2 regions of the Paenibacillus sp. S28 genome follow, and region 2 is predicted to be linked to the other one. Evidence: riboswitches for the same ligand, from Rfam matches in the RefSeq annotation. Region 2 holds a riboswitch; the other holds the start of a gene.
What was found. A riboswitch is a leader RNA that binds a small molecule or an ion and turns the genes downstream of it on or off. The one in region 2 is predicted to bind cyclic di-AMP.

Region 1: another riboswitch for cyclic di-AMP. It lies ahead of IAE55_RS23010 (hypothetical protein); the one in region 2 lies ahead of IAE55_RS31835 (ubiquitin-like domain-containing protein).

Annotation. Positions count from the first base shown of each region.
Region 1 covers NZ_JACVTM010000010.1:175,457-185,849, forward strand. Annotated here, with positions in the region: gene IAE55_RS22970 (AraC family transcriptional regulator) at 1-657, opposite strand, end outside; gene IAE55_RS22975 (MFS transporter) at 955-2,172, opposite strand; gene IAE55_RS22980 (MarR family winged helix-turn-helix transcriptional regulator) at 2,182-2,565, opposite strand; gene IAE55_RS22985 (PAS domain-containing protein) at 2,768-3,385, opposite strand; gene IAE55_RS22990 (helix-turn-helix domain-containing protein) at 3,632-3,988, shown strand; gene IAE55_RS22995 (urease accessory UreF family protein) at 4,078-4,737, opposite strand; tRNA gene IAE55_RS23000 (tRNA-Leu) at 4,990-5,072, shown strand; gene IAE55_RS23005 (glutathione peroxidase) at 5,146-5,640, opposite strand; cyclic di-AMP (ydaO/yuaA leader) riboswitch at 5,951-6,161, shown strand; cyclic di-AMP (ydaO/yuaA leader) riboswitch at 6,284-6,456, shown strand; gene IAE55_RS23010 (hypothetical protein) at 6,594-6,983, shown strand; gene kdpF (K(+)-transporting ATPase subunit F) at 7,125-7,202, shown strand; gene kdpA (potassium-transporting ATPase subunit KdpA) at 7,272-8,951, shown strand; gene kdpB (potassium-transporting ATPase subunit KdpB) at 8,968-10,393, shown strand, end outside.
Region 2 covers NZ_JACVTM010000026.1:9,005-19,397, reverse strand. Annotated here, with positions in the region: gene purR (pur operon repressor) at 1-250, opposite strand, end outside; gene ispE (4-(cytidine 5'-diphospho)-2-C-methyl-D-erythritol kinase) at 371-1,225, opposite strand; gene IAE55_RS31860 (small, acid-soluble spore protein, alpha/beta type) at 1,492-1,671, opposite strand; gene veg (biofilm formation stimulator Veg) at 1,806-2,081, opposite strand; gene yabG (sporulation peptidase YabG) at 2,319-3,218, opposite strand; gene rsmA (16S rRNA (adenine(1518)-N(6)/adenine(1519)-N(6))-dimethyltransferase RsmA) at 3,275-4,165, opposite strand; gene rnmV (ribonuclease M5) at 4,162-4,716, opposite strand; gene IAE55_RS31835 (ubiquitin-like domain-containing protein) at 4,945-6,114, opposite strand; cyclic di-AMP (ydaO/yuaA leader) riboswitch at 6,385-6,611, opposite strand; gene IAE55_RS31830 (TatD family hydrolase) at 6,817-7,587, opposite strand; gene IAE55_RS31825 (HD domain-containing protein) at 7,646-8,926, opposite strand; gene IAE55_RS31820 (AbrB/MazE/SpoVT family DNA-binding domain-containing protein) at 9,249-9,503, shown strand; gene rsmI (16S rRNA (cytidine(1402)-2'-O)-methyltransferase) at 9,811-10,393, opposite strand, start outside.

The DNA of each region.
Region 1 (10,393 bases), on a different contig from region 2:
CAGCTTGGGAGAGAGGCCAATGTATGACTCGAACAGGGAACGAAAACTCCGTGTTGAACAGTCCGTGGCTGTAGAGAGCTCGGTTATGCTGATATTGCCGCAGGACTGAAAAATAAGCCGGATGGCCTGATAAAAGTGCGATGGTACAGAAGCGGCAGTGCATGGCCCGGAATGAAGTAGCTTACGGAGGCCGCTGTTGAAACTGGATATTCTGCGATGGAAAGAGGTGTCTTCCTGCTGTATTTGCTGTATGGCGGCGGCTGGAATGGATAAGGCGCGATCCAGCGGCGTGGATCGGTCCGCCAATTCTTTTAGCGGAATTTTAAAAGCAGGAGCGAGGGGGACGGGAAGCAGCCGGACACCGAAGTATAACGTGCCTGGACGAAACGGCACCTCCCGGCGGCAAAGAACGCTGCCGAGAAGCACAGAATCGGTAGGGGAGCCTCCGACCGGGAACAACATATCGACATGTCCCCCAGGCAGCATGGGGCAGCGTCCTGAGTGGCCGCATGGGACCGAGAATTGGTAGAACAGAACAGGCAGCGGAGTGTCTGGTAATAAGTCGCAATGCTCTGTGTAATCGGTAAAATGCTTGGCAAAGCCCGGCTGAATGGGCATAAACGTCTCGAAGGCAGTGGATGCGGCCGGCATGTTCATCGTAATCTCTCCCCCGGAATTGTAATAGGAATATGGCTTATGGTAGATAATATGACTATTTTACTCCTTGATTGATAGATTTGAAAGTATATTTAACATTTTAAGTTATAAAATATGACATTAATTTATGTAGTAATTTTCATTAATGCATTGGGAGAGCCTCTAGTGGAACCAGGGCAACTACAGGGAGTAGAGTGATCTGTGGGCTGGGGGCATATGGCTGTGATTGTAAAAGAAATAAAAAGCACCCTTCTGCCAGGTGCAGAAAGGTGCTGAATCGATCAAGCCCAAGGGGCTTTATACGGTTGTGGACGTTCCGGTATCGCGGTTTGGCATGTTGTTGTTCTTTGCCCGTTTGGCAAGATAGAACGCGTATACTATGATGAACAGGACGAGGAACAAGGATGCGTAACGGTACATTGCCCCGTAAGTCGAGTATTGGGCGATCTGGCCCAAAACCATGGCTCCAACGGCGATGCCAAGGTCCAGCGAGTTGAAATACATACTGTTGGCGAGTCCCTGCTTTTGCGGAGGAACCTGCTGCAGCATCCAGGATTGAAGGGTCGGCTGAACCGTGCCGAATCCGAGGCCGTAGCACAGAGCGGCCAAGGCTAAAAATCCGGTGGTATGGGCATAAGACAGCAGCCATAGCCCTCCAATGAGCAGCACCGCCGACGGAATGAGCAGGGCGATATGCCCCTTGCGGTCGTAAATTTTGCCCGAGATGGGCCGAATCAGCACGACGGCGGCCGCATTGAACAGAAAGAACAGCGATGCGTTCGCGAGGCTGGCCTCTTTTCCGAACAAATTAATAAAACTGAGCAGTCCGCCATAGGTAATGGACATCAGCAGGTTCATCAGGCTGGGCAGAAGGAGCGCTTTCGGAAAGCCCTGCTTCTGGGGAACCGCCGTAAATTCTTTTGGAATGGCCGGGGCGGCCGGCTTCACCTTTTTGGTCAGCGGAATGACCAGCGGGAAGATCAGGGCAATAACGATTAGCGTAGCATATACCAGCGTGTCGAACCCTTTGTTCTCCAGAAGCGCCGTCCCGATGACAGGTCCAAGCGAAAGGGCGATGCTTGTCGACAGTCCGAAATAGCCCATTCCCTCGCCCAGCCTGCGGACCGGTATAATACCGGATGCCATCGTAGGCAGCGTCGTGCTGCCCATGCCGAAGCCAACGCCGAACACGATCCGCATCAGCAGCAGCAGCGCCATCGTGCCGCTCCACAGGTAACCGAAGGTGGCGAGCAGCGCTAAGGCAAGGCCGATATATAAGATTTGATTACGGATGCCTTTCTCCAAAGCCTTGGCGGAATACAGGCGCGCCGCGATCGCAGCCAGCGAGAACAGGGTCGTAAACATGCTGACCATGAAGGCGCTGGCGTGAAAATGTTCTTTTACATAGCCGGACAGAGGGGATACGATCATTTGCAAATTTAAAAATAACAGCAGGTTGCACAGCGTAAGCATAATAAACTCACGTGTCCACAGTTTCTCTCGGGTGTCGTTCATAGGTGACTCCTACTCCATTAAAATTCGGTCTATATTTTTATTGATTTGATCCATGATGCGGTTCAGTGACTCCAATTGCTCGTCCGTAATGCCGGCGATCAGCTCGTCATTGAGCTTCAGCTCCATCGGGATCGTTTCTTTCATCAGCTCCTGCACGGCTGGCGTGGCGTAGATTAAATAAGCCCGGCGGTCAGCCGGATCCGGCTTGCGCTGAATCAGTTCTTTCTTGTCCAGCACATCGAGAATGCGGGTGATGGAGGGCTGGTCTTTGCCGGAGCGAAGCGCGAGTTCCTTCTGGTTAATGCCTTCCTGGAGGTGAACCTGGTACAGTACGGACCATTGCTCGGGTGTGATGCCGTAAGGCTTAAGCAGGCCTGCAAAAATAGAAGACATTCTGCGGGACATATTTCCGTATCGGAAACCGATCGTTTGGGACGAAGATGAGAAGCGGGACAGGGAAAACACTCCTTCAAAATATAATTGTCATAACAATTATATGGATATGAACAAAGAACGTCAACGAAAAAAAGCTGCGGTGCGTTGACGATGATTTTGAAGAAGTGTTTGGTTGGGGAAGAGACTGGAGGTGGTGCAGCTACTGATGAGTAGGCGTGTCCAATATGGACGAGTACTTGGGATACAGCCGGCGTATGCAGTCCGGGCAAATATCGTGCGTGAATTCGGTGTGGGCATGCTTTTGCAAAAAACTCTCGATGGAATTCCACAAGTCATCGTCATCGCGAATTCGTTTGCAGACAGCGCAGATGGGCAGCAATCCGCGTAGAGTGCGGATCTGGGATAAGGCGGTCATCAAGTCGTTCTCGAGCTGTTTGCTTCGGCTGATATCCGACAGGCAGACGATCATTCCCCGGGGTTCCTCCCTGGCGCCGTTCCGGAGCGGGAAAGCCTCGATTTGAAACCAGCGGGAGGGCTGGATGCAGCTCGATCGGAATTCGTTCCTGTAGTATGTAGAAATACCCTGCAAAACCGCCTGGAGTCTGTCCAGGTCTTGTTCGTCTTCTCCCGAAAGGGCGTCGGCGATTTGCATGAAATTAATGCCAACCCAGTTAAAGGATTGGGGGACGCCTTCGTCATATGCGCTTTGAATCCAGGCGTGGTTCACTGAAATGATAACTCCTCCGGCATCCACGACGGCAATACATTGCCTCATGGCATGGATCAATTCATGATAAGAAATGTCGAGTGTGTGCAAAAGCGGTCGCTCCCTGTCTTGGTATTGGTCATAAGCGGGCCCGAATCGCGTTGGAAAGGTAAGGTCAGATATGAAGTGAATGATTGCAGGGCGGTTGGATTAGAAAAGGGACTAATGATACAATAAGAGCCATAGGTATGGAAATTCCTAATATAAAGAATACTATACACGTTTTTGCGTCATATTGCAAGCATAAAATTACTTAAATGCGTCGTTTTTTGCGACATGACTGGAAGGCGGTTTTTTATGCAATCCATTTACGGACGTATTGAGGCATTAATTAAGCAGAAGGGGATGACCAAAAAGTCGTTTTGCGAGCAGCTTAATATCAGCACGGGGAATTTCGGAGATTGGAAAAGGGGGAAGTCCACCCCGAGCACCAATAAATTGATCGAAATTTCGAGCTTTTTCGGCGTCAGCCTTGACTGGCTGATTCTGGGCAAGGAACCGGGGCCGTATATGGTGAAAGAGCAGCAGGATCCTTATTTGTGGGAAAACGGAAGGCAGTTAAACGAAATGCCGCTATCCGATCACGAGAAGGAGTTTATTAAGGAGTACATCAAGTTTGTGGAATACCGGAAGAACCAGTCCCGCGATCAGTAAGATGAAGGTCAAGTACATACATGGGAACAGAAAAGGCACTTCGCTGCGGCAGGGCAGAGCGGAGTGCCTTTGTGGTGTTGGTAAAGGGTTCACGAGGCGATATGGGAGTCGTTCTCCTGGATGTTGACAAGGTCTGTGGGCAGGGAGTCTTTCTCCGCTGTCCATGCGCGCTCCATTTCAGCCGTCCATTTGCCGGCCAACGCTTTGGCGTCGTGAGGCGGAATGCTTAGCGAGCGGGCAGCGAGCTGGATGCATGTGCAGACCGCAGATTGCATATAGCCATAAACGGTGTGGTCGCGGCTGGACCCGAGCTGATAGTTGACATAGGCATGCGCCGTGGCCAGGCAGACGGGAGACAGCTCCTTCTGCGCGAGTTCGTCAAGAACCTTCAGATTGAGCCAGGGGTACAGAGCCTGGGCCAGTTTCAAAAGTCTTCTGCCCCGTTGGCGCACCGCTTCATCATTTTCATGTACAGCGATTCTTCCGAGGATGTACCGGTCAATTATGGCGATCTGACGGATATCCCGTTGGTCGGCAGCTGCGTAAATCGCCAGAATGGCCGCGCCGTCTTGGCGGACCAAGCGATTCATCATCGGATGAAGGATGAACCCTTCCAGCTCTTCCTGGCTCTGGATGCGCCCTTCTGCAATTCGGGTTTGGAGGTCAAACACATGGCTGAAGCCTCCAACCGACAAGTCGTTATCCAGCGTTTGCACGTAATCGAGCAGTTTGGTGCTTTTGTCGTTCAACACGGTCACCTCCAGATTATCTTATGATAAGAAATATGACGTGAATTGCAGATTGAAATCATCGAGCACTATTATTTGTAAGTTAATATTACATAAATATAATGATTTGTCAATGTTATGGCGACTTATTCAGTATATTCGTTGGTTTTTATGTTATATAATATTACATATATGATGTTCTAGTGCATTTCCCTTTACAATTCGGATGATTTTGTGTATAATAAAAAAGTTCGCTAAATGAACTTTGGATATGCGGTAGTGGTGGAATGGCAGACACGCTATCTTGAGGGGGTAGTGGGCGTACGCCCGTGGAGGTTCGAGTCCTCTCTACCGCATCTATGAACACAGAAAGAAGCTTCCTTGGAGAAATCCAGGGAAGCTTTTTTTGCTTTGTGGCATGTTGTGTCACTATTCGCTTTTTCGGGATGCAAGCAGCTTGCGGATGTCGTTTTCGATTTTGTCCGGTGTCGTTTTGGGCGCGTAACGCTTGATGACCCTGCCCTTGGAATCGACCAGGAACTTGGTAAAGTTCCACTTGACCGCTTTTGATCCGAGCACGCCCGGCGCTTCCCGGGTAAGATATTGAAACAGTGGATGGGCGTTGCTGCCCTTGACGTCGATCTTCTCAAACATCGGGAACGTGACCCCGTAATTCATCTGGCAGAATTCGCCGATCTCCTCGCTGGTACCTGGCTCCTGATTGGCAAACTGGTTGCTCGGAAAACCGAGAATTTGAAAATGATGGTCGCGGAACTCGTCGTACAGCTCCTGCAGCCCGCGAAACTGCGGCGTAAATCCGCATTTGCTGGCCGTGTTCACGATCAGCAGCACGTCACCTTCATATTCCTTTAACGATACCTCTTTGCCGCGCAGCGTGTTCACTTGAAAATCGTAGACGCTCACTGCCATCCTCCTCCTTTTGTGCTGCTATGAATCATCATCCAGCCGAAGCATTTACCAAGCGCACAATTTAATTTTAAACGATTGAACTGTAATGTCAATGCGGATATTCCTGCGAGCCAGTGTCCCTGAATGACCTGGTTTTCATAAATGCGCCAAATCGGGAGCATGGAAGAGGTAGAAGTCAAAAAGCCAAAATGTAAGCGCTAATAAGGTCCTGAATGTTCCAAAATTCGCGGTTCATGATTTTTAGACTGCCTTTACAGCTTGGAAGGAGCGGGTGTATGATTCAGAGCGTATTCAATACAGTTTCCATTACTAATCGCTGAGTTTCCGCAAAAAAGCGCGGAAATCGGGGGAACCAAACGCGTGCCATGGAGCAGCGAACCGGTGTGAGAGTCGGGGGTCTGCTGCCAGCCGCAGGGGTGAATCCCGGCTACGGATGCCATGGATCCGGCCGGGTAGAGCGACTCTCACCGCTCGAATCCGTCAGCTAACCTCGTAAGCGCCGTTTGAGAGAGGAATGATGAAACTTGCGACCCGAATAAACTTTCGGATCACAGGGGGATCAGCTGGCCTCTGTGTTTTTTTTACCCTTTTTTAGCTTACTGGAACAAAAGAGAGCATTCATCACAATCACATACACTTATCAATAACGCTTAATTCCGGCCGGAAACGGCCGGGAGCGGGGGAACCACAGCGGCCGCCTGGAACGGAAGCCGCCGGGGTGAATCTTTCCGGTACGGTAAGTACCGGAAGGTAGGGCGACTCTCACGCCCGAATCCGACAGCTAACCTCGTCAGCGTAACGGGAGAGGCAGCACTTGTCGTGCGCATGTTGAATATAGGACGATCCTATTTATATTCGTCCACATTCAAGAAGCCGCGGGAAAGGTCCTTCTTTCCCTGCGGCTTCTTTTGCGTATTCGCGGCTGCCGCACAGGAGGAGCCTTTGAAATGGACAACGTCGTCATTGTGACCGCGCCGAACGAGGCGGGACGCAATTTTATCAAGCTGCTGATGTATTGGAAGAGGCCCTTTGCCGTTCTGACCAACAGTGCCCGGGAGGAACGCCTCTTGAGAAAAATGGGGGTGCAGCGGATCATCCGGCTGAATACGAATCACGCGGAGGATTGGGTGGTTCCCGAAATAGAGGTCGGCAAAATCTTTCTGTTTGAAAGCAGCCTCAACCTGACCTGCCGCTATTTGCAAATCTGCCGTCCCTGGACGTCGGAACCGGTATATGTCATTACGCAGAGGGGCAGCTCACCCGGCATTTACCGGGGGCTTGGTGCAGATCACATCATTTATACCTTAAACGGCGAAGTCGGATTTTTACTGAAATAAAGATGATTCTAACCATGCAAAGGAGAGACCGGAAACGATGATGGATGTATATATGATACTTGCACTCGCTGCCACTTATGGCGTGTTCTTGTTATTTCTTCATTGGTGCGGCCGAGTGGTGGAAGAAGGGGGCAAAGACCAATGATTGTCGTTGGAGCATTCGCCGTGCTTGTCTTTATCTATTTGGTTTACGCCTTGATCCATCCGGAAAAATTTTGACCGGTATTTTAAATCTGTAAGCCTCAAGGGGCCAAAGCAGAACATGCTCGTAAGAGGGGGAAGCCAACCTTGGATATTTTGCAAATTTGTATCGTGATTTTCGTTCTCCTGCTGCTCGTGAAGCCGGTAGGCACTTACGTATATCATATGTTTTCCAATGAACCGAATCGGACGGACCGGATCTTTGGCGGCGTGGAAAGAGTTCTATACCGGATCATCGGGCTGAAGCAGCGGGGCAGCATGAATTGGAAAAAGTACGCGCTCAGCATGATCGCAACCAATATCTTTCTGGTAGCGATCAGCTATATATTGCTCCGAACGATGGGCGCCCTTCCGGGCAACCCGAGCGGCATCGGCAATATGGAGGCGAGTCTGTCCTTCAACACGGTCATCAGCTTTATGACGAACACGAACCTCCAGCATTACAGCGGAGAGAGCGGCATGTCTTATTTTGGCCAAATGATCGTCATCACGATGATGATGTTTACCTCGGCAGCCTCGGGCCTGGCTATCGCGATTGCTTTTATGCGCGGCATCACCCGCAGGGGTGAGGGGCTCGGGAACTTCTTCGAGGACTTTATCAAGGCGCATGTCCGCCTGTTCGTGCCGCTCGCCCTCATCGTGACCCTGGTGCTGGTCGGGCTCAAAGTGCCGCAGACGCTGGAGCCGCTGCGGGCCGTGCAAACGTTGGGAGGCGGCGTGCAGCAGATTCCGCTGGGTCCTGTAGCCTCGCTGGAATCGATCAAGCACCTCGGAACAAACGGGGGAGGTTTCTTCGGCGTCAACTCGGCCCATCCGTTCGAGAACCCGAGCCCGCTGACCAACGTGATCGAAATTCTCAGCATGTGGACGATTTCAGCGTCGCTGCCTTACACGTTCGGACGGTTCGCCCGGAACAAGAAGCAGGGCTGGATGATTTTCAGCGTCATGATGACGCTGTTCGTAGCGTTCCTGTGCCTGACGTATTTCGCGGAAAAAGCCGGCAACCCGCTGATCAACCAATTGGGAATCAACAGCTCGGCCGGCAGCATGGAAGGCAAGGAGGTGCGCTTTGGTATCGCGCAGTCCGCGTTGTTCACGACGGTCACCACTGCCGCAACGACGGGGTCGGTCAACAACATGCATGATACGCTGACGCCTCTGGGGGGACTTGCGCCTCTGGCCGAAATGATGCTGAACGTCGTGTTCGGCGGCAAGGGGGTCGGCTTCGTCAATATGATCATGTATGCGATCCTTGGCGTATTTATCTGCGGCCTAATGGTTGGCCGGACGCCGGAATTTTTGGGCCGGAAAATCGAAGCCCGGGAGATGAAGCTGATCGCGGTGGCGATTCTGATGCATCCCTTCATTATTCTTGCGCCGACGGCGATTTCGTTTATGACGCACCTGGGAACCGACGCCTTCTCCAATCCTTCGTATCACAGCTTGAGCCAGTCGCTCTATGAGTTCACCTCCTCGGCGGCGAATAACGGCTCCGGGTTCGAGGGATTGGCGGACAATACCGTATTCTGGAACGTCAGCACCGGTCTGGTGATGCTCCTCGGCCGATATATCTCGATTATCGCGCTGCTCGCCGTTGCAGGTTCGCTGGCGGTGAAGCAGAAGGTCGCCGAGACTCAGGGCACCTTCCGGACGGACAACAAGCTGTTCGCCGGCATTTTGACCGGAACCGTGCTGCTGATCGGGGCGCTGACGTTCCTTCCGGTTCTCGTTTTGGGGCCGGTCGCCGAATTTTTAACACTTAACTAAAGAGGTGGAGCAAGTCATGAGCGGACAACGCAAAAGCATGCTGTCTGGCGGCATTGCCAAACAGGCGCTGAAAGACAGCTTTATGAAACTGAACCCGGCCGTAATGATGAAAAATCCGGTCATGTTCGTTGTGGAGGTCGGCACCTTCGTGGTGCTGCTGATGGTTCTTTTTCCCTCTTATTTTCATACCGGGGGACGGATAGGGTTTAATCTGACCGTGTTTCTGATATTGCTCTTCACCGTCCTGTTCGCGAATTTCGCGGAGGCGCTGGCGGAAGGCCGGGGCAAGGCCCAGGCCGATACGCTCAAGAAGAGCAAAAAAGACATAACGGCGAACAAAATCGTTGGCGGCGAGATCAAGGTCGTCAGCTCAGCCGAGCTGCGCAAAGGCGATGTCGTCATCGTCTCCCAGGGCGAGATGATCCCGGGTGACGGGGAAGTCATCGAAGGGCTGGCATCGGTTGACGAATCGGCGATTACCGGCGAATCGGCACCGGTGATCAAAGAAGCCGGCGGCGATTTCAGCTCGGTCACCGGGGGAACCCGCGTCGTCAGTGACCAGATCAAGGTGATGATCAAAAGCGATCCAGGCGAATCGTTCCTGGACCGGATGATATCTCTGGTCGAAGGGGCGGCGCGCCAGAAAACACCTAATGAAATTGCTCTTAACACGCTGCTTACAACACTAACGTTGATATTTCTGATCGTGGTTGTCACGTTAGCGCCAATTGCCAAGCATTTCGGGATTTCGCTGGATATCCCGGTGCTGATCTCCCTGCTCGTGTGCCTCATTCCGACGACGATCGGCGGGCTGCTGTCCGCCATCGGCATCGCGGGCATGGACCGGGTTACGCAGTTCAACGTGCTGGCCATGTCGGGGAAAGCCGTAGAGGCATCCGGTGACATCAACACGATCATTTTGGATAAAACGGGCACGATTACCTTCGGTAACCGGATGGCGAGCCAGTTCATTCCGGTGGGGGACGCGGATTATGGGGAAACCGCCTATTGGGCAGCCGTCAGCTCGGTTAAAGACGAGACGCCGGAAGGCCGCTCCGTGCTGGAACTGATGAAGAAGCAGTCGATGGAGGTTCATCCGGAAGCGGCCGCCGCTGGAGAGTTTATCGAGTTCAAGGCGGAGACGCGGATGAGCGGCATCGACCTGGTGGATGGGCGGCATGTCCGTAAAGGGGCGGTGGACGCGGTGAAGCGCTGGGTGCTGGCCCAAGGTGGAAATATTCCGGCAGATCTGGATATGGAATCCGATAAAATCGCGTCGGAAGGCGGTACGCCACTGGCAATCGCTGTGGACAGCCGTATTTACGGGTTGATTCACCTGAAGGATACGGTCAAACCCGGCATGAAGGAACGCTTTGACCAGCTCCGGCAAATGGGGATCAAGACGATCATGTGTACCGGCGACAACCCGCTGACCGCGGCTA
Region 2 (10,393 bases):
ACACCAGCGCCTGCTCCTTCGGCATTTTCGGAATATATTTCACGCCTCCGGCGGCCCCGGCCAGCGTCAGCAGGTCCCCGATACCTTCCTCCTCAAACACTTCCTTGATAATAACCAAATCTTCGCTGATCGAGGACTTGGCGGCTCCGTATCTATCGGCAAATGTGGTGAGCGGGATCAATGTATGCGGTCTGGACAAAAGATACTGCGTCATCTCCACCAAACGCGCGCTTCGCTTTAATTTTTTCACGAAATACTCCTCGCTATCGCTGTATTCATCGGAATCTAAAGCAAAATCACCCAGAAAATCCGAATATTATAGTAAGAATATATCATTTTTGTACGGATTTGTACAACATGGTTGGCGAAGTTAGGTCAATAGGCGCACCGCATACACTTCTTTGCAAAAGCCCCGCAGCCCGTTATAGATCCGTGCCACCTTCGATTCCTTGTACACCAGGCCGAATACGGTCGGCCCGCTGCCTGACATCAAAGCCCCGTCCGCGCCGAGACGCAGCATCCCTTCCTTCAGCTGCTGCACTTCGGGATGCAGCCTCAGCGTCACATCCTCCAGCACGTTCCCCAGGCGGCTGCATACGCCATGAAAGTCTCCCGCTTCGATCGCACGGATCATTCCTTGGGCCGACGGATGCTCCTTGACCTGCGCCGCTCTGAACTTGCCGTAGACCTCCGCGGTCGATACGTTAATCGGCGGTTTGGCCAAAATCACCCAGCACTGCAGCGGATTCGCCACAGGCGTCAGCTTTTCACCCCGCCCTGTCGCCAGTGCGGTACCTCCAGTCACGCAGAACGGAACGTCCGATCCGAGCTCCGCACCCAGTTTCTGCAGCTCCTCTACCGGGATGTTCAAATTCCACAGCCGGTTCAGACCACGCAGGGTGGCGGCGGCGTCGCTGCTTCCTCCGGCCAGACCTGCTGCTACGGGGATCTTCTTATCCAGGTGGATATGCACCCCGCTCTTGACGTCATACCGGTCCTTAATCAGCCTTGCGGCCTGAAACGCCAAGTTCTTCTCATCCAGCGGGATGTATCCCGCCTGGCTTGAAATAATAATCGTATCCCGGGGCAAAGCCGACATCTCCAGCCGGTCCGCCAGGTCAACCATCGTCATAACCATTTCGACCTCATGGTACCCGTCTGGCCGTTTATGTAATACATCCAGCATCAAATTGATTTTGGCCGGTGCTTTTTCGTAAATTTTCAAGGCGTTCACCCACCCTCAAGATTCCCTCTATCTGGATTGACACAAGCCGCTTCGAATCCTTGGGCTCAATCCGAAATCTGGAATGAACCTCAAGCATTTTTTCTCCTGGGCTCAATCCAGAGATCTGCAACTTCAAATCATTATATCAAACTGAACCAGTCAAGTCATTTTCCGTTTACAGACAAAGGGCGGAGCGGACACAGCCTTGAATTCAAAAACGGAGAACCTCCCGCTTGGGAGGCCTCCGCCGGCATTGCTGGTGTGAATCAGGATTTACGTGCGGCGGCCTGTTCGGCGAGCTGGATCGCTCTTTTTACCATGTTGCCCGCATCCTTGGCCTTAATACCTCCCCAGCCTTCCTGCTGGACAGTTTCGTAAAATCCCAAATCCTTTGCCAGCTCATTCTTCAGCTCATCCGACATGACACTGCGGCGTCTGCGGCTCATGAACATCCTCCTTTGGTTCCATCGGAATTAGGCTGCTGCCATAAGTATTATCCCGCTCCCTGCCGCTCCTCATTCCATATCCCCCTGCCAACTAAAAACAGCCCTCCATCAGGAAGGCTGTTTTGTCATTAAAGTTACGCTTTCTCCAACTCGATCCGGGTGCCGGTATTATCATCGCAAATAATAACCTCCACGGATTCCGTAAGAATATCGGCATAGCTGTATGAAACACGTTTAAAGGTTTGATGCTCTTGATCCAATTTCACAATAAAAACAGATGGGTACGTTTCTTCCAAAACACCAGTACGCTCGACGGTCTTGCGACGACCACCGTTAGCCCGAAGCGAAATCTTCTGACCCACGTGAGCTTCGAGATTGCGTTTGATTTCCAACAGCGTATTTTTAGCCATTGTCGACGACCACCTCTTTCCTTGTCCATTATAACTCGAAAAGAAGGTTTTGTCAAATCAAAACAATAATTATATCAGCATCAATTTTATGTTGTCAACGAATTTTTTTGCGGAAACCCAGCTCATTTCTGCTTACACCCGGATAACAACAAAAAACCGCAATCCGCCGGCAGATTACGGTTCCTGCATTTCGTTATACTGTCAGGTCAAGAGCTTTGCATGGCATTTCCGGACATGTTAAATGGCCGACGGCGTCACCTTAAGCTTGGTTAAGTCGTTCAGCCGGGGCAGGCCGATCCGGTAGCTCCCGCGGGTTTCAATGCCCCCGACGCCCTGCGTGCCGCTGATCGTATTGTGAAGCACATCCGTCATATTGATCGTATCTCTAACCGATGTAAACGACGCCTTGGCGGCAACATATACCGGATCCAGGGCATGAATCAAGATGCGCCCCGGGGAGCTGGCAAAGTTGGCTCCGGCCTGCAGCAGCGCCTCAAAGTGCGACTGGCATGCGCCGGCGATAATCGTCATCTGATCGTAATGGCGCTCAAACTGGCGCGCCACCTGAATCGCCCTGACGAAGTTCTGCGAGTTTTTATAGCTGTTCAAGCTGTACAAATCATGATTCTGGCGATGCTTCAGTACGCCGTCATGACCCGTGATCACCACAATATCAGGCCGGACCCGAGGCAGCAACCGGTACAGGGCGTCCGCCATCCCGGCCTCATTCACATAATGGCCCTCGGCCGGAACCCGAAGCTGCTCATACAGACTCAGGCTCTTTTTTAAATAATTCGGATCTCCATCCAGATGAAGCACCTTCCCGGGGACTTCGAAATAAGCCGGCTCAGCTGTTCCCCATTCCCCGCTTCCGCTCAAGGTGGCCTGATTCCGCTGGGTCTGCTCCTGACGGTGACGTTTCAGTAAACTGAGCGACTCGTTTGCTCTAATATTTGCTTTCTCGGTTTTTTCGCTTACCGGCGCATAAGGGACCCTTACCAGATCATCGAGCGGGGAATCCGCCAGAAGTCTGAACTCCGTTCCCTTAATCACCGCTTCGTCCCTGCGCAAATCCTCGACGCGGAACGCGATATCGCCGCCGTAGGATCTGCGCACGACCAGGTCTCCAATATTCATGAACATCACCCCTACCCCATGGTATGGGCGAATCCCCCTATTGGTTCATCTTTTGTTTAATTTAAGCCGATGCCTTCCTTCCGCAGCAGGTTGCTAAGCACGGCATATTCCTCAATGCTGAGCGTCTCGCCGCGGCGGGACGGGTCGATTCCCGCTGCATGCAGCAGCTGATCCAGACGCTCCCGGCCCTCTGTGGGGAAGAAGCGGCTCTTCAGATTGTTCGATATCGTCTTTCGCCGCTGAGCGAACGATGCTTGTACCACCTCGAAGAAATGCCGCTCATCGTCCACCGCAACCGGCGGCTGTTCCCGCACGGCCAGACGGATCACTGCCGATTCCACGTTCGGCTGCGGAATGAATACCGTCTTCGGCACGATACACACCAGCTCCGGCACGCTGTAATACTGCACGGCAATGCTCAGGCTGCCGTAATCCTTCGTGCCCGGCCGGGCGGCCATCCGGTCCGCCACCTCCTTCTGGATCATCACGACGATGTTCTCCAGCGGGAGCCGCTCCTCCAGCAGCTTCATCAAGATCGGCGTCGTCACATAGTACGGAAGGTTGGCCACAACGCTGACTTTGGATACGCCGGCAAAATTACTCTTAAACAGCGCAGCGAGGTCCGTCTTCAGTACATCCCCATGATGAACCTTTACGCCGGGGTATGGGGCGAGAACCTCCTCGAGGATCGGAATCAGCCTCTGGTCGATCTCAACCGCCGTGACGGCCCCTGCCTGCTGGGCCAGCTTTTCGGTCAGGGCGCCGATACCGGGACCGATCTCCAGGGCACCCTTGGTGGAATCAAGTCCGGCCGCATCCACGATTTTATTTAAAATATTTTGGTCGATCAAAAAATTTTGCCCCAGGCTCTTCTTGAATGAAAAGCCGTGGCGCTGGATGATTTCTTTGGTTCGCCTTGGTGTGGCGATGTCGTCCATGCCGTTCACGTTGTCCGGCCTCCTTCATCTTCGATACGGGCAAGCGCATCCGCGAATTCTTCGCGGGATATTTGAAATATAGCGAGTCGCTTATAAAATTGCTTGCCATTGCAGTAGCCGATACCGAGGAGGTTGCCCATCGCCATCCGCCGGGCGGCGGCATCCGGGTGCACCAGCAGCCCCGCCTCCATCAGGTCCTCCATGTCGATCTGGCTTTCCGCGCCCTCATAAGAGGTGTGAACCCGCTCCAGAGCTCTGCGGATCGCCGCAGGCGAGGCGTTCTCCACACCGATATCCCCCTTGCGGGTCGCATCGGCCTCCGGGATAAACGCATGCTTGCAGCCGGGCACCTTGGCCGAAATGATTTTGCGGATTCTTTCGCCGGCGTGGTCCGGGTCCGTCAGCACAATGACCCCCCGCCGCTCCTGAGCCAGCGCGATCCGCTGGAGTATACGCGCATTGATGGCCGAGCCGCCTGTCTCGATCGTATCGGCATCCACCGCCCGCTTCACGGCCACGGTATCATCCCGGCCTTCCACCACAATGACTTCTTTAATCATGATTTCCTGTCTTCCTTTCGAGTACATTATACCCGTCAATGCCGCCGGACAGCCAAGTATCCCTGCAAGTGGGCATAACCGTGATGCCTGTTCAGGTACTTTGCGGGGTCCCGGTATAGACAAACTGCTGTAAATTAACAACAAAAAGAAGAGGAAAGCTCCTCTTCTTTAGCATGACATTTTCATGATCATAATACTATAACATTAGAATGGCAAAGTAAAACGAAATTAGTTCAGCTCCGGTTTGACCGGACCGATCACGTACACCTTAAGGCCGGATTTACGGCCAAAGTTGCGTGCCTGCTGGACGGAATCGTAGTATATATCGATTTTATTTCCCTTAATGGCTCCGCCTGTGTCTTCCGCACGACGGAAGCCAACGCCTTCAATGTAAACCCACCATCCCAAAGGAATGACGCTTGGATCAACCGCAATCGTGCGGCCTTCCGTGACGCGTGTTCCTGTGGCGGTGCGTGTGCCGACTCCGGACTCGCCAGACGAATAAGCGGTCATGGATACTTTGATCAGCTTCTTGTAGGAAAAGTCAACGCCAGCCTTGCTGACCCGGTTGTTACTGCTGCTGCTGACCTTCTTCACCTTGGCAGGGGTAGAAGAAGCTTTGGCAACGGCTGTTTTGACTTCGGTCACTACGGGAACAGGCTTTTTCTTCGTGCCGACGGCAATGACCTTATCCTTGGTCACCGTCTGCACTTTTTTGCCCACCATTTTCATGGACACCAGCTTGCCGTCTTTGTACTTCTTCTCAATGTACTGCACCATGACGCCAGGAGCTCCCTGCTGAATCACCCGCGACTCGCCTTTGTAAATGCTGGGGTCGGAGGTTTTGACCACCCGGAAGGGGAGGGATTCATGACGCTGTACCACTTGTTTGTTCATCCGGACGATCCGGATGTCCGTGTTGGTGGAGACCGCCGTTTCGACAGCCGGAGTCACAATGTCCGTTTCCTTGACTTTGACGCCGGTTTCTTTCAGCACGTCGCCGACCGTTTTGGCCGTTGTATACAAATGCTTCGTTGCACCATCAGCCGTCACTTTCACAGGACTCGCGCGGTCGATCACGACCTTGTCGCCGTCGGATATAGCCCCGCTCAGCGGCATCGATATTTGGTCCTCGGGTTTCAGACTGATTTCCTGCTCATCCAGCATTTCTTGAAGTAAAGATGTATTGGTCTGTACAGATTTCATTTGACCGTCTACTACCAAATAAACTTGTTTTCGCGATTGACTGTACACGAGCAGCAAGATCATCAGGGTAACCGCGATTGAAACGATAGCTGCAGTGGAGATCTGGCGCAAATTCTCATGCTTCCATCGCAATGCGTAAGACATGCTGGAGATTTTTGAATCATGGGTCTTCTCTGGTTGGAAAACGCCCACTTTCTCGATCCTCCTTCATAGCCTCGCCGTCTAGAGTTATGCATGATTGTATTTGACGCGACTATACTCAATTTTTTACAAGAACCCACAGAAAGCATGCGTTCTTGCACCATGAACCAATCTCTCCATCATGATTTGTCACCTCCTGTTATACAACAGTATGATGACTGCCTCTCCTTTATTCAAAACAAAAGAAGCCGATAGAAAAGAGCTTACGAGGACTCTTTCGTGGCTTCCGGATGTCTGAATATCGGAATTGTCATGCACGAGGGTACCTCTCTTTATCCGCTTACGGGGTTAGCTGTCGGGTTCGGGCGAAAGAGAGCCGCCCTATTCGCGTCCTTACGCTCATGGCGTAAAGCCGTTCAATTCACCCCAGAGACCCAAGAAAGAAATCAAATACGCTTGCGGGCATGGGACCACTTCCGGTCTGTCATGACCCGCTCCAGTATTGGTTCCCCCGTTCTCCCATGCGGGAGACTCAGCGAGACTGGTTCATGAAAGCTGCGAAGGTAAGACCTTAACGACAGCTCAATGATTCACTGAAAAGATGATATCCTGTTTTGATGCATGTTGTAAAGCAGTAATCAACCACGTTTATTTGAAAAAGTGGTTAAAAAAATGTAATATTCGGCGTTTTGTTTGTTAAAATTCTTTAATCATTCGCTCATGCTCATTTTTTCGGCTGTTTTTCTCCCGATTTCACACAATTCCAAATCGTTCCAGCCCATTTTGGGTGGTAATCCGGGCAATTTCCTCCAGGTCAACCCCCTTAATCAGGGCTGCCGCTTCAGCGACCAGACGGACGTTTGCCGACTCGTTTCTCTTTCCTCGGAAAGGATGCGGCGTGAGATAAGGGGAGTCGGTTTCGATGAGCAGCCTGTCCATCGGAACCTGAGCTAGGACCTCTTTGGGAACTCTGGCATTCTTGAACGTAATCGGTCCGCCAAACGAAAGATGGAAGCCCATATTCAGGCACAGCTTCGCGGTTTCCCAGCTCCCCGAGAACGAATGCATGACGCCGCCGACCTCGCCGGCCTTCTCTTCCCGTAATATTTTCACAATATCCTCATGGGCGTCCCGGTTATGTATAACAATTGGCATGTTGAGCTCTCGGGCCAGTCCGATCTGCTGGCGGAGGACCCGGTGCTGCACATCCTTCGGCGAGGTGTCCCAGTAGTAATCCAGTCCAATTTCACCGATGGCCACCACCTTGGGATGACTGCATAAGGATGCAATCCACTCCAGATCGCCTTCCTGCATAAAAACGGCGTCCTGCGGATGCCAGCCTATGGCCGCATATATAAAATCATACGTTTCCACCAGCTTCATCGTCGATGGAATCGTCTCCCGGTTAAAGCCAACGTTGATCATCCGGGTTACACCGGCTTGTACGGCATTGTCAATGACCCGCTCCCGGTCCTCGTCGAATTGTTGCGCATCCAGATGGGTGTGCGTGTCGAACAGTTCCATGAATTTGAACTCCCTTCTTGTCGGTACCCCATGTTCCTTTTCGTACGGTATTTTGTCATTAAAGCTTGAAAATGCGAGAAATCGAAGGAGAAAGATCGGTTATCGCCTTTTCTAGTTTATCTTCCGGATAATACAAGTGATATTTCCCGCGGTGAATGCCGCTGATGGAACGGACAATATCCGACACCTCGGATATTTCCCGCAGCTGCTCCTGGCGGTCGAGCAGTAGGATCTGTTTCTGGCTCGACTCGTCACCCGGACGAAATACATCGTAAGGAAGATCGGTCGGAAAATCAATCTCCAGATCATATTCTGGGTTCATTCCAGCTTGTCCAAACTCCCGGCGGATTTCATCGATCATTTCCAAATCGACGGAGTCCATTTCTACATATTTATACAGTTTACGGTGCATAAATCGGGTGCACAGCTCGCTGAGTATGCGGTCGTCCTCATAGGACCACTGGAGGAAAGCCGTTTGAATCAGCGCCTCGTCCAGCTTCAGATAAGCTTGCACGTCCAGTTTGTCTTCAAAGAGCTGCGGCAGCGGCTCGACCATAAAGCCAAATGGATAACCATCCTGGTACAGCTCCTTGGCCCGCCGGAAAATTTGGCGCAAAATAATTTCCGAACTGCGGGTTACCGGATGGAAGTAGACCTGCCAGTACATCTGGTACCTGGACATTAAATAATCCTCCACGGCATGCATCCCGGACTCTTTGACCACCACTCTCCCCTGGTAAGGACGGAGCATCCGCAGAATACGGTCAATATCAATCGTACCGTAGTTCACCCCGGTGTAATAGGCATCCCGAAGCAGGTAATCCATCCGGTCGGCATCCAAGGGGCTTGAAACGAGGTTCACCACAATCGGTTTATCATAGGTCTTCGCGATGACGGCGGAAACCTTGTCCGGGAAGTCCGGGGCAATCTCGCTCAAAATGTCATTCACTTCCGTATCTCCGGTGACAATCCGGCGCGTCCAGTCTTCATGATTCATATGAAAGGCCTCTTCAATCGAATGGGAAAAGGGGCCGTGTCCCAGGTCGTGCAGCAGCGCCGCACACAGCGTCAGCAGCCTCTCTTCTTTCGGCCAATCCGGATATCCGCTGCGCTCAAATTGCGAAATAATCCGTCGTGTAATCTCATATACCCCTAAAGAATGGGAGAAACGGCTGTGCTCCGCTCCATGAAACGTCAAATACGAGGTTCCAAGCTGCCGGATCCGCCGCAAGCGCTGAAATTCGGTCGTATTAATGAGCCTCCAAACCGTGGAGTCCTGGACGTGAATATAATTGTGAACCGGATCTTTAAAGACTTTTTCCTCACTTAGTGGGTTCATGTTCAGGTCAACTCCATTCATTTTGTGAAATTCGGGTTGTTAAGTGTTTTAATTTTGAAATATTTTTGACAATTGGTGTCGATACATGTCGAAATAAGCAGAATTAAGGTTTTCCAAATCGACATTATACTACCAAGGCGATATAATTGGAAAAGAATCCTGATATGAGTGATTTCCTAGCTGTTATGCTATTTGTAAGGTTATTGAACCAAATTTACTGGTTGACTGTTTTGGGAATCGTTGGTATTATTGATATCATTAAAGAGAGAACGTTGTCGAATTATGACATTTAAAACTATGGCGAGAGGAGCAATGATCAGTTATGATGAAATCAACTGGTATTGTAAGAAAGGTAGACGAACTGGGTCGGGTAGTTATCCCCATTGAACTGCGCCGTACCTTGGGCATTGGAGAGAAAGACGCACTTGAGATTTACGTGGACGGAGAACGTATTATGCTCAAGAAATACGAACCGGCCTGCATCTTCTGCGGCAATGCCGAGAATGTTACTTACTTCAAAGGAAAAATTGTTTGTCACGATTGCATATCAGAAATCCCAACACCTGTGACAAATTAAGATTTTTAGTATATAATAAGAGTAATTCAAATTGTTAATTCTAACCTTTTTCATATCTCCTTGGTGTCTCCTCGGCTTAGAACCCGGCCGTGGGAGGCATTTTTTTTGATTGAAGACGATATGACCGCTCCAAGGAGAAGAGAAGCAGCCGCACGATGCATCCTAACTCCGGCTGCTTCCATTTTGCCACAAATTCCCTATCCTCGGAAAAACTTTCATCCCTATAAAAGGCGACTGTCTTTTCAAAAATGTGGTTTACCCACCAAATTTCTCTCTTCTACCTACTGCTCCCTCACCACTGCATTTGTTACAATAGCGCGTTATACACATCCCTTTTGGAAACGCCGCGGTCGGCGGCCGCCTTCTTCATAGCGTCTTTCCTTGGCAACCCTTCCCCTTCGTAATGCTCCACATGCTCTTCCAAGGTCAGCTCCTGCCACCAAGCATCCCGCTGCTTCTGCTCCTCCTTCGGATCCGCGCCTTCCAGTACGAGGCAGTATTCGCCAATCGGAGCATGCTCCTCCAGATACTCGAGGCACTCTTCAATGGTTCCCCTGACAAACTCCTCATATCGCTTGGTCAGCTCACGGGCAAGCACAATTCTCCGATTGCCGAGAATTTCAAGGATGGCCTTGAGTGTCTTCATTACCCGATGAGGCGATTCGTAAAACAGCAGCGTTCCGGATGCCGCCTGCAGCGGCTCCAGTACCGCTTGAATCTCTTTGCGTTCCCGGGGAAGAAAACCGATAAACGTAAAGCGCTCGGTCGGAAGTCCCGACACGATCAGGGAGGATAACGCAGCATTGGCACCCGGGACCGGAATAACGGAAATCCCTTGTTCCAACGCCAGCTGAACGAGGTCGGCCCCGGGGTCGGAAATCGCCGGCAGA